3 regions of the Gottfriedia sp. ABJ_BB2_2 genome follow, and region 1 is predicted to be linked to each of the others. Evidence: riboswitches for the same ligand, from Rfam matches in the RefSeq annotation. Region 1 holds a riboswitch; each other region holds the start of a gene.

Region 1 (4,924 bases):
GATCATGAAAGAACCACTTCCTGTGCGCCGAGGAGGCTCAGCTCACGCCCCATGGAAAGCGAGCACCTGGAGCGGAATTCAACACGCTTCAATAACAGATTAAACTTAATCATCACAAAAAAAGGTCTTCGATTAGAAGACCTTTCAATGTTAAAATTATTTTATAGGACCGCCAAGCTCAGCAAGTTGAGCATCAAAGCCTTCGAACTTTTTAAAGTTTTCCTTGAATTTATTTACTAATTCAAGCGCTTTGATTTCGTATGCTGACTTGTCTTCCCAAGTTGTTGATGGAACTAATACTTGATCAGGCACTCCTGGAACGTGTTGAGGAATTGCAAGACCGAAAAATTCATCCTGAGTAGTTTCAACGTAATTTAAATCTCCTTCAAGTGCAGCGTGTACCATTGCTCTTGTATAAGAAAGATTCATACGTTTACCTACTCCATATTCTCCACCAGTCCAGCCAGTGTTTACTAAGAATACATTTACATTATGTTTTTCGATTTTTTCACCAAGCATTTTCGCGTATTCTACAGCTGGAAGCGGTAAAAACGGTGAACCGAAACAAGTTGAGAAAGTTACTTGTGGTGATGTAACCCCACGTTCTGTACCAGCTAATTTACTAGTAAATCCACTTAAGAAATGGTACATAGCTTGTTCTTTCGTTAATTTACTGATTGGAGGTAATACTCCGAAAGCATCAGCAGTTAAAAAGATAATTGTATGTGGGTGTCCAGCAACACTTGGCTCAACAATATTTTGAATTGCTTGCATTGGGTATGCTGCACGTGTATTTTCTGTTAATGATGTATCGTCATAATCTGCTAAACGTCCGTCAGGATTTACGACTACGTTTTCTAGAACTGTACCAAATTTAATCGCTGAGAAAATTTGTGGCTCTTTTTCAAATGTTAAATTAATACATTTTGCATAGCATCCACCTTCGATATTGAAAACACCATTGTCTGACCAACCATGCTCATCATCACCGATTAATTTACGGTCTGCGTCTGCTGATAATGTTGTTTTACCAGTACCAGAAAGCCCGAAGAATAATGCAACATCACCTTCATTACCAACATTAGCTGAGCAATGCATAGGTAATACATTTTTTTGTGGTAATAGGAAGTTCATAATTGAGAAAATTGATTTTTTCATTTCTCCCGCATATTCAGTACCACCGATTAGAATAATACGTTTTTCAAATGAAATAATAACGAATGCTTCTGAGTTTGTACCATCAACAACTGGATCAGCTTTAAATGTTGGAGCAGAAACAATCGTAAATTCAGTTTGATGTGTAAGTAATTCTTCTTCAGTAGGGCGGATAAATAACTGGTGTGCAAATAAATTATGCCATGCAAATTCATTAATAACTTGGATTGGTAAACGATATCCAGTATCTGCACCAGCAAATCCTTTAAACTGGAATAATTCGTTTCTATCTTTTAAGTAAGTAAGTACTTTACTATATAATTTTTCAAATACATCTGAAGAGATTGGCTGATTTACTTTTCCCCAATCAATTAAGTTTTCTACAGATGCTTCATTAACAATAAATTTATCTTTTGGTGAACGGCCAGTATATTTTCCCGTTGATACACTAACTGCTCCCGTTGACGTTAGAATACCTTCTTGTCTTGTTAGAACTTTTTCAACTAGCTCAGAAACGCTAAGTTGGTTATACATGTGATTACTTGAAAGTAATTCATTCAATTCAATATTTACATCAACTGTCTTCATATACTAATACCATCCTTTAAATATAATTTGTCTGCCATGTAGGTATCTCGTTAAATAGTATAACACATTTATTTTAATAGTGTATACTATTAGTTGGAAAAATGTGTAACGAAATTATTAAAAATTTTAAAATGAGTAAAACAGTATACTTAAAGGAGTAAATTAGCCTGTATGAAAGATATTATTAGGTATTTCCCATTTAATAGGAATGAATGTAAAGCATGTGCTGATTTTTTATAGATGTTGAAATGTGTCTAAAGAATGATGAAAATTGTTGACAAGAAAGTTAATTTTTAATATGATACTTTTCATACGGATACTCTCTTATCCCGAGTAGGTGGAGGGATACAGGCCCTACGAAGCCCAGCAACCTCACTTTAAGTGAAAGGTGCTGAACCTGATGCAAGGCAATTTATTGTCTTGGACGATAAGAGCGAAAGGCAAATAACTAAACCTTTCCTCAAGCAATATGGATAAGAGGAAGGCTTTTTTTTTGCTCAAAACTTAAATACAGATGGCAATTTCGTAATTTACACTGAGTTATCTTTATCTTAAATGGGAAACATAAGATATAGGAAAACATTTTTCTAATCTTATGTTGAGAAAAAAGAGATCCGTCAATTCAATTTAGGAGGGGACTCAATGTCACAACGTCGTTTATTTACTTCAGAATCAGTTACAGAAGGACATCCAGATAAAATCTGTGACCAAATTTCAGATTCAATTCTTGATGCAATTTTAGCTAATGATCCAAATGCTCGTGTAGCAGCGGAAACTTCAGTTACAACAGGTTTAGTACTTGTTGCAGGTGAAATCACAACTTCTACTTATGTAGATATCCCAAAAATTGTTCGCGAAACAATCCGTGAAATCGGTTATGACCGAGCTAAATACGGATTTGATGCAGATACATGTGCAGTATTAACTTCTATCGATGAGCAATCAGCTGATATTGCTTTAGGTGTAGACCAAGCATTAGAAGCACGTGAAGGAAGCATGTCAGATGAAGAAATCGAAGCAATCGGAGCTGGAGACCAAGGTTTAATGTTCGGTTTTGCTGTAAACGAAACACCTGAATTAATGCCACTTCCAATTTCTTTATCTCATAAAATCGCACGTCGTCTAACTGAAGTAAGAAAGAACGAAACAGTTTCATACTTACGTCCAGATGGAAAAACTCAAGTAACAGTTGAGTATGATGAAAACAACAAACCAGTTCGTATTGATGCAATTGTTGTATCAACACAACATGGTCCAGAAGCAACTCAAGAACAAATCGAAAATGATATTAAAGAACTTGTTATTAAACCAGTTGTACCAGCTGAGTTAATCGATGAAAATACAAAATTCTTTATCAACCCAACAGGCCGTTTCGTAATCGGTGGACCTCAAGGGGATGCAGGATTAACAGGTCGTAAAATCATCGTTGATACTTACGGTGGATATGCTCGTCACGGTGGTGGAGCATTCTCTGGTAAAGATGCAACGAAGGTTGACCGTTCTGCTGCTTATGCTGCACGTTACGTTGCGAAAAACATCGTAGCTGCTGGATTAGCTGATAAAGCTGAAGTTCAATTAGCATACGCAATTGGTGTTGCGAAACCAGTATCTATTGCAATTGATACTTTTGGTACAGGTAAAGTTTCAGAAGAAAAACTTGTAGAAGTTATTCGCAATAACTTTGACTTACGTCCAGCAGGAATTATCAAAATGCTTGACCTTCGTCGTCCAATTTACAAACAAACTGCTGCTTATGGTCACTTCGGCCGTACAGATATCGACCTTCCTTGGGAACGTACTGATAAAGCAGAAGCTTTAAAAACTGAAGCTGGTCTTTAATGTTTAAAAGAGACTGTATACAGCATTAGCTGTTACAGTCTCTTTTTTATTTTGGGATTATTTTATCGAATAAATGCTTATTGTCATTTATCTTTTTTAAATTTTTCTTTCAAAAAGTATGATTATGTAAGATGATATGATTGTGTATTATTTTCAGCACTAACGTGATAAAAATGAAGGACGGAGGTGAATGTAATAAGGGGAATGTACTCCTTATTATTGTAAAATGAATGATCGAACAGCATTATTAGTCGTGGATGTTCAAAATGCAATGTTTACTTACCCTGATTTTAAGTTACATAATGAAGAAAAAGTACTAGATAACATTACTAGTTTGGTTGAAAAAGCAAGAGAAGCAAAAATGCCGATTGTTTATATTCAGCATACCGAGGACGACTCTGAATATAAAGAAGGTTTATCTACTTGGGAAATCCATCCGAGAATTGAACCACGTTCAACTGATATCGTTGTCCAAAAAAGAACTTGTGATTCTTTTTACGAGACGAGTCTACAGGAAGAGCTGAATAAACTACAAATCGAAAACTTAGTCATCATCGGAATGCAAACTGAGTTTTGCATTGATACAACTGTAAGAAGTGCCTTTAGTAAAGGCTACAACAATACATTAGTTAAAGACGCACATAGTACTTTTGATAATGGAAATCTAGAAGCTTCTCAAATAATTAACCATCATAATGGTATTCTCGGTGGCGGAAGATTCGCTATCTTAAAAGAAACAAAGGATATGTCGTTTGAATAAATAAAAAATGCCACCGTAATTAGTACGGTGGTATTTCCTTTTATACATAACGCTCTTTTAGAATGTTTAAATGATGGAGCTCGTGCCCAGCAATTACATAAGCCATTGCACGAGCAGTAGTTGGAGCATGATTAACCGAACCGATGGTTTGTAGAGATTCATTAGAAAGTGTTGAAAGTAAGGACAGAGTAGATTGACGAACATTTGATAATTCGAATAGAATTTGGTGTAATTCTAGTTCATTGAATTGTGTATTAGAAGCATAAACCTCTTGATCAAACGAAGGTAAATTAGCTTTTTCTCCTCTAGCAATAGCTAATAAACGATAGCTCATTACACGTTCAGTATCGGCCATATGCCCAAGTACTTCTTTAATCGTCCATTTATCTTCAGCATATTTATAATTACCTTGATCTGAAGTAAGTGATTGGCAGAATTTTTTTGTTTCATCAATTTGGTTTAAAAGAATTTCAATTAAATTTCCTTCAGGTACAAGTCCGATATAACCACTAAAGTTTGCATGGTATTCTGTTGCCTCAGGTCTTTTCAACATAGCGATCTCCTCCAATTTACCATTTTATG
Region 2 (4,924 bases), on a different contig from region 1:
AACGAATCGGTTCACTTTGTACTTTACATTATTTCGGAGCTCGTACTACAGATTCGAACTGTCCTTTATGTGAAGCATCACAATATGGAAAGTTACTTGATAATCCGCAACGACATAATGAAAAAGCGGCTTTTTGTGGGAATTTATTTCCCTCAGCATCAATTAGCTCAACCGTTCCAGTAACTCGTAAAGGACCATTATCTAGTACTTTAATTTGAACATCAGACATAATATTCCTCCTAGACACATTTAGATTAATTATACATTAAATAAGCATTAAAAAAAAGAGGGAAATCATACGAATTTTACAATGTTCGTGATGAACATTACAAAGGTTACAAGAAAATATGTTATATTAAAGTAATAATAAAGAATAAAAGGTGAAATCATGATTCGTTTAGCACAAAAAAAAGATACAAAGCAAATAGTTCCATTAATCGTACAAGCTATTGAAGAGATTGCTTTTATGCTAACAGGAACAAAAACCTATGAAGAAGCAGAAACATTATTAACATATTATGTACAATCTGAGAACAATCGCTTAAGTTATCATAATTGTCTTGTGAAAGTACATGAAGAACAAGTAGTTGGTGTCATTATTGCTTACCATGTTTCGGAATTAGCAAAGCTTGACCAAGAAATGCTAGAAATCATCAGCCGAAATACAAAAATGGATGCCAAAGTAGATAAAGAAGCAGAAGAAGGCGATTATTACATTGATACAGTGTCTGTAAATCCTGCATATCAAGGATTAGGAATTGGTACAGAGCTGTTAAAAGGTTTATTGGCGCATGCGAAAACAATTGGTGTAGAAAGAGTTTCCTTAAATGTTGATCAAGATAAACCAGCTGCGCGTCGTTTGTATGAAAAAGTAGGTTTTGAATATGAAAAGGTTCAACAAATCATGGGAAAACCATACGATTATTTAGTTTTTCCAGTTATTGAAAGAAATATTCGAAACTAAAGTCGTTTCAGATGCATCCTTTCTATTAATTCAGTTAAAATTAAGATGAAAAGAATAGGAGGGAAACGTATGAACTTTTTTACATTTGCAAACCCAACAGAATTAATTTTTGGTAAAGACAGTGTACAAAAACTAAAGGACAAAGCTCAAAGCTTTGGAAAAAATGTTTTACTAGTATATGGTGGCGGTAGCGTTAAAAGAAATGGTCTATATGACCAAATAGTAGGTATTTTAAAAGAAGCGGATAAAACAATTCACGAATTAAGTGGAGTTGAGCCAAATCCAAGGCTATCTACGGTACATAAAGGGATTCAAATTTGTAAAGATGAGCATATCGATTTCATCTTAGCAGTTGGTGGTGGATCAGTTATTGACTGTACGAAAGCAATTGCTGTAGGTGCAAAATTTGATGGTGAGATTTGGGATGTTATTACTCGTAAAGCAGTTCCGACAGACGCTTTAAAATTCGGAACAGTTTTAACATTAGCGGCAACTGGTTCTGAAATGAATGCAGGATCAGTAATTACAAACTGGGAAACAAATGAAAAATTAGGATGGGGAAGTAAATTTAGCTATCCAACATTTTCAATCTTAGATCCACAAAATACATTTACAGTTCCACGTAATCAAACAGTTTACGGGTCAGTTGATATTATGTCTCATGTGCTTGAGTCATATTTCCACCATGGAACAAACACAAAAATTCAAGATCGTTTCTGTGAAGGGATATTAAAAACTGTCATTGAAACAGCTCCAATTGCAGTCGAGAATTTAGATAATTATGAAGCACGCGAAACGCTCCTTTACAGTGGAACGATGGCTTTAAATGGTATTCTAAGTATGGGCGTACAAGGAGACTGGGCTACTCATAATATCGAGCACGCTGTTTCTGCTGTAACAGATATTCCACACGGTGGTGGGTTAGCAATAATATTCCCACATTGGATGGAGTATGTAATGAATGAAAATGTTGATCGTTTTGGTCAATTTGCAGAAAGAGTGTTCGGCATTGAACAAGGAACAAAATCAAAAGAAGAATGGGCATTAGAAGGAATCAAAGCATTACGTTCATTCTGGAATTCTATCGGAGCACCTAGCAAACTGAGTGAATATGGCATTACAGAAGATCAGCTTCACGAAATGTCAGCTAAAACAGTAAAGTACGGACCATTTGGATACTTTAAAAAATTAGATCAAGAGGATGCTTTAAAAATCTTACAAGCAGCACTTTAATTGAAGAAGGATAGAGTATTTACTTGATTAGCTTACCAAAAAAGTCTTATCTATTTTATATAGGTAAGGCTTTTCGTGCGTTACTTCTTTGCAATCCTTCAACCATTATTCATAGAGGCGTGATTGAATAAGAATATGAATTCAAAAACTACTTCTCATAAAAAAATCAAAAATATTTCTTGACGTATTATAAAAAGCGAGATAATATTAAAACAATAATTTTTTAAAATTTAATAAATTCTATTACTTATCCAGAGAGGTGGAGGGACTGGCCCTATGATACCTCAGCAACGGGTTTGTTGTTTCGTAACAAATACCGTGCTAATTCCTGCAAGTCGTTCAAGCGATTTGAAAGATAAGAAGTAGAGCGGCTTATATATTAATAGCCCCTCTTCTTATCTGTGTTTTGGATAAGAAGGGGGGCTTTTTGATGTTGTGAGTGAGAGTAAAATGGGGTAATTACGGATATAAATCCTAGTTTACATACAGGAATACTATGTTATTTTGTTGATAATATTTGCATTGGAGGAAATAATTTGATTGAAATTAAAAATGTCTTCAAGGTTTATCCTGGAAGGCCACCAATTAAAGCACTAAATAACATTAATATGAAAATTGAGAAAGGGGAGATTTTTGGAATCATTGGCTTTTCAGGAGCAGGAAAAAGTACTTTGATTCGCTGTTTAAATAGACTTGAAGAACCAACAGAAGGATCAGTTCTGATTGATGGGATAAACCTGATGGCATTAAATGAGGAGGAATTACGTAAGACTCGTAGAAAAATTGGCGTCATATTTCAACACTTTAATCTACTTTCATCTAAAACGGTGTTCGATAATATAGCAATGCCGCTTTACCTTGAAGGAAAGAAGAAAAGTGATGTTCAGGAAAAGGTCATGGAATTAATTGATTTTGTCGGACTGACAGGGAAACAAGATGTATATCCTGGGCATTTATCGGGAGGACAAAAGCAAAGAGTGGGAATCGCAAGGGCACTTGTGACAGATCCAGATCTTCTACTCTGCGATGAAGCAACATCTGCATTAGACCCTGAAACAACAAAGAATGTATTGGAGCTTTTAAGGAAAGTAAATAAATCCTATAATCTTACCATTTTCCTTATTACTCATGAAATGAGTGTAATTCGCGATTTATGTGATAAAGTAGCCGTCATTGATAATGGAGAAATTGTTGAAGAAGGTAATGTTTACGATGTTTTTACGAATCCACAAAAAAATATTACAAAGAACTTCGTTAACACTGTATTACAAAGTGAGGTGCCGACCAATTTATCGAAATCACTCGCTAAGGGGAAATATTATCAATTAGTATTCCTAGGTGAAAAAGCAGCCGATCCACTATTATCTGAGGTTCTGAAAAAATTCGATATTCATTTGAACATTCTTTATGGATCGATTACAGAGCTACAAGAAAGACCTTATGGGAATTTGCTTGTTGCACTAGATGGTACAGAAGAGGAAAGTGCAAAAGCAATTAAATTTATTTTAGAAAAAGGAATAGATGTAAGGGAGGTTGAGTTAAATGGAGCTTAATTGGGAATTCTTCTGGCCGCAGTTTCTGCAGGCATGCCAAGAAACATTTTTAACTGTATTGGGGTCATTTATTTTTGGCACAATCATTGGGTTGCCTTTAGGGATTATCCTGGTTGTAACGAGACCGGGACATATAATGGAAAACAAACCCGTATTTACGATATTAAATACCATTATTAATATTGTGCGATCTGTTCCGTTTATTATTCTACTAGTTGCCATTATTCCGTTTACTAGATTAGTAACAGGAACATCCATTGGCGTAGCTGCAGCGATTGTCCCCCTATCAATCTTTGTAGGTCCATATTTAGCGAGATTGATTGAAAACTCCATGCTAGAAGTGGATAAGGGAGTACTGGAAACAGCCTATGCAATGGGAGCGACAAAGTTTCAAATTATCGTGAAGTTTATTTTGCCTGAGGCCATCCCATCGTTGATTCTTTCATTTACAACAGCAACGATAGGATTGATTGGATCAACTGCAGCAGCAGGTGCTGTTGGAGCTGGAGGTTTAGGGGATTTAGCGATTACATATGGTTATCAACGCTTTGAAACCTTAGTCATTGTCATTACGGTTGTATTACTAGTAGTTATTGTTCAAATCATTCAAAGTTTGGGAAATTCATGGTCAAGATATGTAAGGAGGAAAAGAGGATGAAAAAGTTTTTAAGTATTTTTGCAGTAGTATTATTAGCGGTTTCGGTATTAACAGCATGTAGTTCTAAAGAGACAGCAGGTAATGGAAAGACGAGAACGATTAAAATTGGAATTAATGGTGATGATTTTGAGCTTTGGAGAATAATAGAAAACCAAGTAAAAAATGATGGTATAAAATTAAAAATCGTTTCTTTTTCAGATTATGTTCAGCCTAACACAGCACTTAATGACGGTAGCCTTGATTTAAATTCTTTTCAAACGATTACATATATGAACCAATTTAAAGCAGATCATAATTTAAAAATTGCTGCAATTGGTTCTACGGTTATCGCGCCAATGGGGATTTATTCACATAAATTTAAAAAGCTAAGTGATATCCCAGATGGTGCAACGATTACAATACCAAATGATGTAACGAATGCTGGTCGCGCACTTAAACTACTACAATCTTCAAAGTTAATTAGTTTAGTAGATAATTTCGACCCTAAAGGAAGTATTGAACAAATTAAAGAGAATC
Region 3 (4,924 bases), on a different contig from region 1:
CTCTTAAAGATGAATCTAATTTTTCAATATTCCAATTTTCATAAATAACACCTTGTTCTTTTAAATAAGATGAAACCTCAACCTCATTCGTAATGTGAAAATCTTTTTTTTCTACCCAAATAGTTGCCACTTTGCATTCCTCCATAAGATTTAATTTTTAATGAAAAGATTATTTAAATTGCTTCCTTGTAATGAGTATTGAAATAAAAATTCATATGCTTCTAAGTGTTTTTTAGCTTCAAAAGCTGATGTACCCCAAACAGTAATACCATGATTATGGATAAGTACAGCTCCATGATCATTTTTAATATGAGGTAGAAAATCTTCTGCTAAAGTAGGGATGTGTGCATGATTTTTGATGATCGGAATCGTGATTTCCTCATCTTCATCCCATAAACCTAAAGCTTTGATAATTTCAATTCCTGAAAAAGATAAGTTTGTTTTTGCAGGAAAGTCCTTTGTGATTAGATTGTTTGCTATAGTATGAACATGCAAAACACAAGTCGCATTCGTGTGCAAATAGATTAACCGATGTAAGATACTTTCGGCAGACGGTTTTTTCGTTTCATCCCAAATGGATTGATCAAATTCGTTTACAAGTAAAAAGTCATCATCCGTATGTTTGGTTTTATCTTTACCACTTGTCGTAACTAAGAAATTTAATGGAGCATCATTTACTTTAATTGATAAATTGCCACTCGTACCTAAAAACCAATCTCTTTTTGCTAGAGTTTGTTTTATGTCGCGAATTTCATCGTAACGTTTGAAAAATTCCTTCAAACTAAAACCTCCTTGTTTAACGCCCTTTGAATATCATGAAAATTTGTAAACGGAATATAAGGTAGACTTAATTCCTTACATTTTTCAATTAAGAAGTCTCTTGCAAAAATTAAGTTCGCCTTTTTAGCAATTTGTAAATCGGTAATAGAATCACCTATAACAATAATGAAATCATCCGAACTACTAAACTTTCTCATAACTGAAGGCTTACACATACCACAATCATTTGAACAATGTTCATCACAAGAATGGTCCCAATGAATGATTACATTTTCGCTCGAAAAATCAGTTCGATTACATAACACATCAGAAGAGGGGAGGAAGTCTTCTAAAATTGGATGGACAAAAAAGTCTAGACCCCCACTAACAACTTTTAAATCATAGTCGTTTTGTTTTACAAATTGGATAAAATCTTGAAAACCCTCTCTAATCTTAGTGCTTTGTATAACAAACCTCGTCATTTCATCTTTTTTTGATGAAGGAATGGTAGAAAACATTTTTTCTACACCTTCACGAATCGAAATTTTTCCACTTAAAACATCTGATGTTAAGACTTTTGCTGATGGTGAAGCGAATTTTTTGATTAAAGTTACGATGTTATCGCCTTCTGTAATGGTTCCATCAAAGTCACAAAATATTTTTATTGCCATTCTTTTACCCCCATAGTTGCAAAGCCTTTTGAAGTGATGTGTCTTTAAGTGCATATTCATTTAAATTAATGCCAGAAAGTGTTGCCGTAATGGCTTCTCTAAATGCATTTCCTCCGCCAATCGGACCATCTGGGTGTCCATGAATTCCACCACCAGCATTAATAACTTGGTCAATTCCAAAATCTTGAATTAATTTAGGAACTAAGCCTGGATGAATACCAGCGGATGGAACCGGGAAGGTTTCTTTTAAACCATTTTGTATTGTCAGATTTTCTGCGATCTTTAAAGCAGTTTCTTTTTGTAAAGCAACAGACCCATATGGAGAAGGGAATAAGCTAAAGTCTGCTCCAGCAACACGTAATAATTTCCCTAATAATAAACCGGCATCAATTCCGTAAATAGGGGAAGCACTGAATGCTCCCGATACAGCAGGATGTGCCATGATTGGTACTTGAATTGATGGATCCTCTGCTAAACTTTGTAATACATCAATGCCATAAGAAAAAACATTTAATAAAAATACATCAGCGCCAGCTTCTGCAGCTTGTTTTGCTTTTTCTTTTAATTCGTATGTACGACCAGTTAAATTGACTGCGTATAAGGTTTTATGACCAGTTTTTTCATACACTTGCTGTAAGATTTTTTTTCCTTGCGTAACTCGTTCAGTTAACGAAGTCACTGTATCAAATAATATTTCGTCGTCTTTAATTAGATCTACTCCACCAAGTGCTTGTTTTTTTAATTCCTCTGAGATGTATTGAATATCTCTACCAATCACTGATTTGAAAATACTCATCAATAGCGGACGATCATACACATTAACTTTTTCTCTAATGCCGCTAATCCCAAACTTTGGTCCAGGAAATTGCTTTAAAACATCATCAGTAAAATTCAAGTCAACTAATTTAATTTCACCATCAAGTGATAATTTTCCAAAAACAGTTGTTAAAATTGCTGGAATATCCAATGAAAAATTTAAACTAGGATAATAGATTTCTATTAAGCCTTTCGCTGGTCTGTGACCAAAGTATTCGGCGATATTGTCCTCACATTCGACTTCACGAATTGAAAGTACTTTCCCTTTATGTTTTTGTAATTGAATTTGATCATTTTGAGGCAAAGATGTCCAAGAGCCAACTGTTAAGCCAAGTGCAATGGACTCTGCTTTTTTTTCTAAATGATGATTTTTATCATAAACCTGGTAAGTTGCAATTACACCACTCATTTCATGACCTCCTTGATAATTTGTGAATAAAAACAAAAAACCTCTCACAAGGAGAGGTATACCTACACCTTATCTGTCAGCAAAATGCTGCGAGAATTAGCACCGTGCTATATAATATAGCCGGTTGCCGGGTTTCATCGGGCTCGGTCCCTCCACCTACTCTGAATAAGTTTATATTTAATTTTGAATTTTTAACATAATCGCATTATTTCACGAACAATTGGAATTGTCAAACATTAAATGTTTAAAAATATTTCGAGATTTTTTAAACGTGAAATGGCTTCTTCTAATCTACTAGTGTCAGTTAACAGACCAACTCTTACATATCCCTCACCAAAATCACCGAAACCATTACCTGGTGCAACAGCAATATGAGCCTTTTCAAGTAATAAATCTGCAAATTCAGTTGAAGTAAATCCATTTGGTACTTTAAGCCAAGCAAAAAATGAACCAGCTGGGGCAGTTACATTCCATCCGATTTCTCGGCAGCCATTGATTAAAACATTTCTTCTTTCTTCGTAAAGGGATAATAATTCTTTAACACTTTCCTGTGATTCAGTTAATGCAGCAGCAGCTGCTTCTTGAATTGCTGGAAATAAACTAACGTAAAGATGGTCTTGTAATAAATTAATCGCTGAAACCACTTCCTTATTTCCAACGGCAAAACCGACTCGCCAACCTGCCATATTATAGGTTTTAGAAAGAGTATAAATCTCGATGCCACATTCTTTTGATCCTGGTGTTTGTAGGAAACTGATTGGTTTTTTACCATCGAAACCAAAAGCGCCATATGCGAAATCATGACAAACTGTTATTTGATTATTTTTTGCTAATTGAACCGTTTCTTCAAAAAAATCTGAAGTAGCAACTGCACCAGTAGGGTTATTAGGGTAATTAATAAATAATATTTTACTAGCGTCTAAAACTTCTTGAGGAATCAGGTTATAGTCTGGTAAAAAATGATTTTCCTCAATCAACGGTAAAGTATAAGCTACTGTTTTTGAAAGTGCAATACCTGATAAATAGTCTGGATATCCAGGGTCAGGAACTAAAATTGTATCGCCTTCATCACATAAACAAAGTGGCAACTCAACTAATCCTGCTTTTCCACCAAATAAAATGGCTACTTCTTCCTCAGGGTCAAGATCAACATCATACTCACGTTTATAAAAATCAACAATTGCTTGTTTTAAACTGCTAATTCCTCGAAATGGGGAGTATTTATGAGTATTAGGATTTTCTACTGAATTTTGTAGAGCTTTTATAATATGATTTGGTGTTGGTTGGTCTGGGTTACCTTGACCTAGATTAATAACATCATGTCCGTTTTTAATAGACTCATTTACTTTCATAACGAGTGAAGCAAAGAATTGCTTTGGTAGATTTTCTAATAATTTACTAGGTTTCAAGTTCATCACTCCAAAAAAATAGTTCAATGATTTGTATCAATACAAGTTGAAAGTTTCAAATAATGAATATTGCAATAACTTTCACCATCATATATGCTCATTTTAAAAATGTCTATAAAATTTAGAATAGGGTGAATATAAATTGATTAAGATTGCATGTATACAAACAGACATAGTTTTAGGGGATTCTACTACAAATTCCATGAAGATGAAGGGTAAAATTTTAGAGGCTATACATCAACATGCAACTGTAATCGTGTTGCCAGAACTGTGGACGACGGGATACTGTTTAGAAGAAATTACAAAGCATACAGGACAACAGGAATCTATCATTTCTGAACTTCAAACGATTGCTCGAAAGTATCAAGTGACATTCATAGGTGGCTCATTTCCAATTGAGCGTGATCATGGTGTAACAAATACATTAATCGTGATAAACAATCAAGGTGATGTAGTGAAAGAATACGACAAAGTCCATTTGTTTCAGTTGATGAACGAGCACCACTATTTACAGTCTGGTACCGAAAATGGATTGTTCAGCATTGATGGCTTAGATGTTGCTGGTTTTGTTTGTTATGATTTGCGATTTCCAGAATGGATTCAAACACATGCTGTAAATGGCGCAAAGGTTTTGTTTTTTGTAGCTGAGTGGCCTATTCAAAGAATGGAGCATTGGGAAACTTTACTGAAAGCACGTGCAATCGAAAACCAATGCTATGTAGTTGCATGTAATCGAGTAGGCAAAGATTTAGCGAATACTTTTGGTGGAGGCTCGATGGTGATCGATCCTTGGGGAGAAATTTTAGTGAAAGGTTCAACAAAAGAAGAAATTATTTATGGAGAAATCGACCGAGAAAAGG

What was found. Region 1 has a riboswitch for S-adenosylmethionine ahead of metK (methionine adenosyltransferase). Riboswitches for the same ligand answer to the same signal wherever they lie in the genome.
Region 2: it holds a riboswitch for S-adenosylmethionine, as region 1 does, so the genes downstream of both, ACX6U0_RS15450 (methionine ABC transporter ATP-binding protein) here and metK (methionine adenosyltransferase) in region 1, are expected to answer to the same signal.
Region 3: it holds a riboswitch for S-adenosylmethionine, as region 1 does, so the genes downstream of both, mtnW (2,3-diketo-5-methylthiopentyl-1-phosphate enolase) here and metK (methionine adenosyltransferase) in region 1, are expected to answer to the same signal.

What each region holds. Positions count from the first base shown of each region.
Region 1 is NZ_JBVFKR010000006.1:30,486-35,409, forward strand. It holds gene pckA (phosphoenolpyruvate carboxykinase (ATP)) at 157-1,743, opposite strand; SAM riboswitch class I at 2,065-2,177, shown strand; gene metK (methionine adenosyltransferase) at 2,386-3,582, shown strand; gene ACX6U0_RS14265 (cysteine hydrolase family protein) at 3,809-4,342, shown strand; gene ACX6U0_RS14270 (DinB family protein) at 4,383-4,895, opposite strand.
Region 2 is NZ_JBVFKR010000007.1:63,024-67,947, forward strand. It holds gene ACX6U0_RS15435 (CDGSH iron-sulfur domain-containing protein) at 29-229, opposite strand; gene ACX6U0_RS15440 (GNAT family N-acetyltransferase) at 389-964, shown strand; gene ACX6U0_RS15445 (iron-containing alcohol dehydrogenase) at 1,034-2,197, shown strand; SAM riboswitch class I at 2,442-2,559, shown strand; gene ACX6U0_RS15450 (methionine ABC transporter ATP-binding protein) at 2,734-3,750, shown strand; gene ACX6U0_RS15455 (methionine ABC transporter permease) at 3,740-4,408, shown strand; gene ACX6U0_RS15460 (MetQ/NlpA family ABC transporter substrate-binding protein) at 4,405-4,924, shown strand, end outside.
Region 3 is NZ_JBVFKR010000001.1:622,535-627,458, reverse strand. It holds gene ACX6U0_RS03330 (cupin domain-containing protein) at 1-130, opposite strand, end outside; gene ACX6U0_RS03325 (methylthioribulose 1-phosphate dehydratase) at 151-780, opposite strand; gene ACX6U0_RS03320 (2-hydroxy-3-keto-5-methylthiopentenyl-1-phosphate phosphatase) at 777-1,430, opposite strand; gene mtnW (2,3-diketo-5-methylthiopentyl-1-phosphate enolase) at 1,435-2,655, opposite strand; SAM riboswitch class I at 2,722-2,827, opposite strand; gene ACX6U0_RS03310 (aminotransferase class I/II-fold pyridoxal phosphate-dependent enzyme) at 2,892-4,073, opposite strand; gene ACX6U0_RS03305 (carbon-nitrogen family hydrolase) at 4,210-4,924, shown strand, end outside.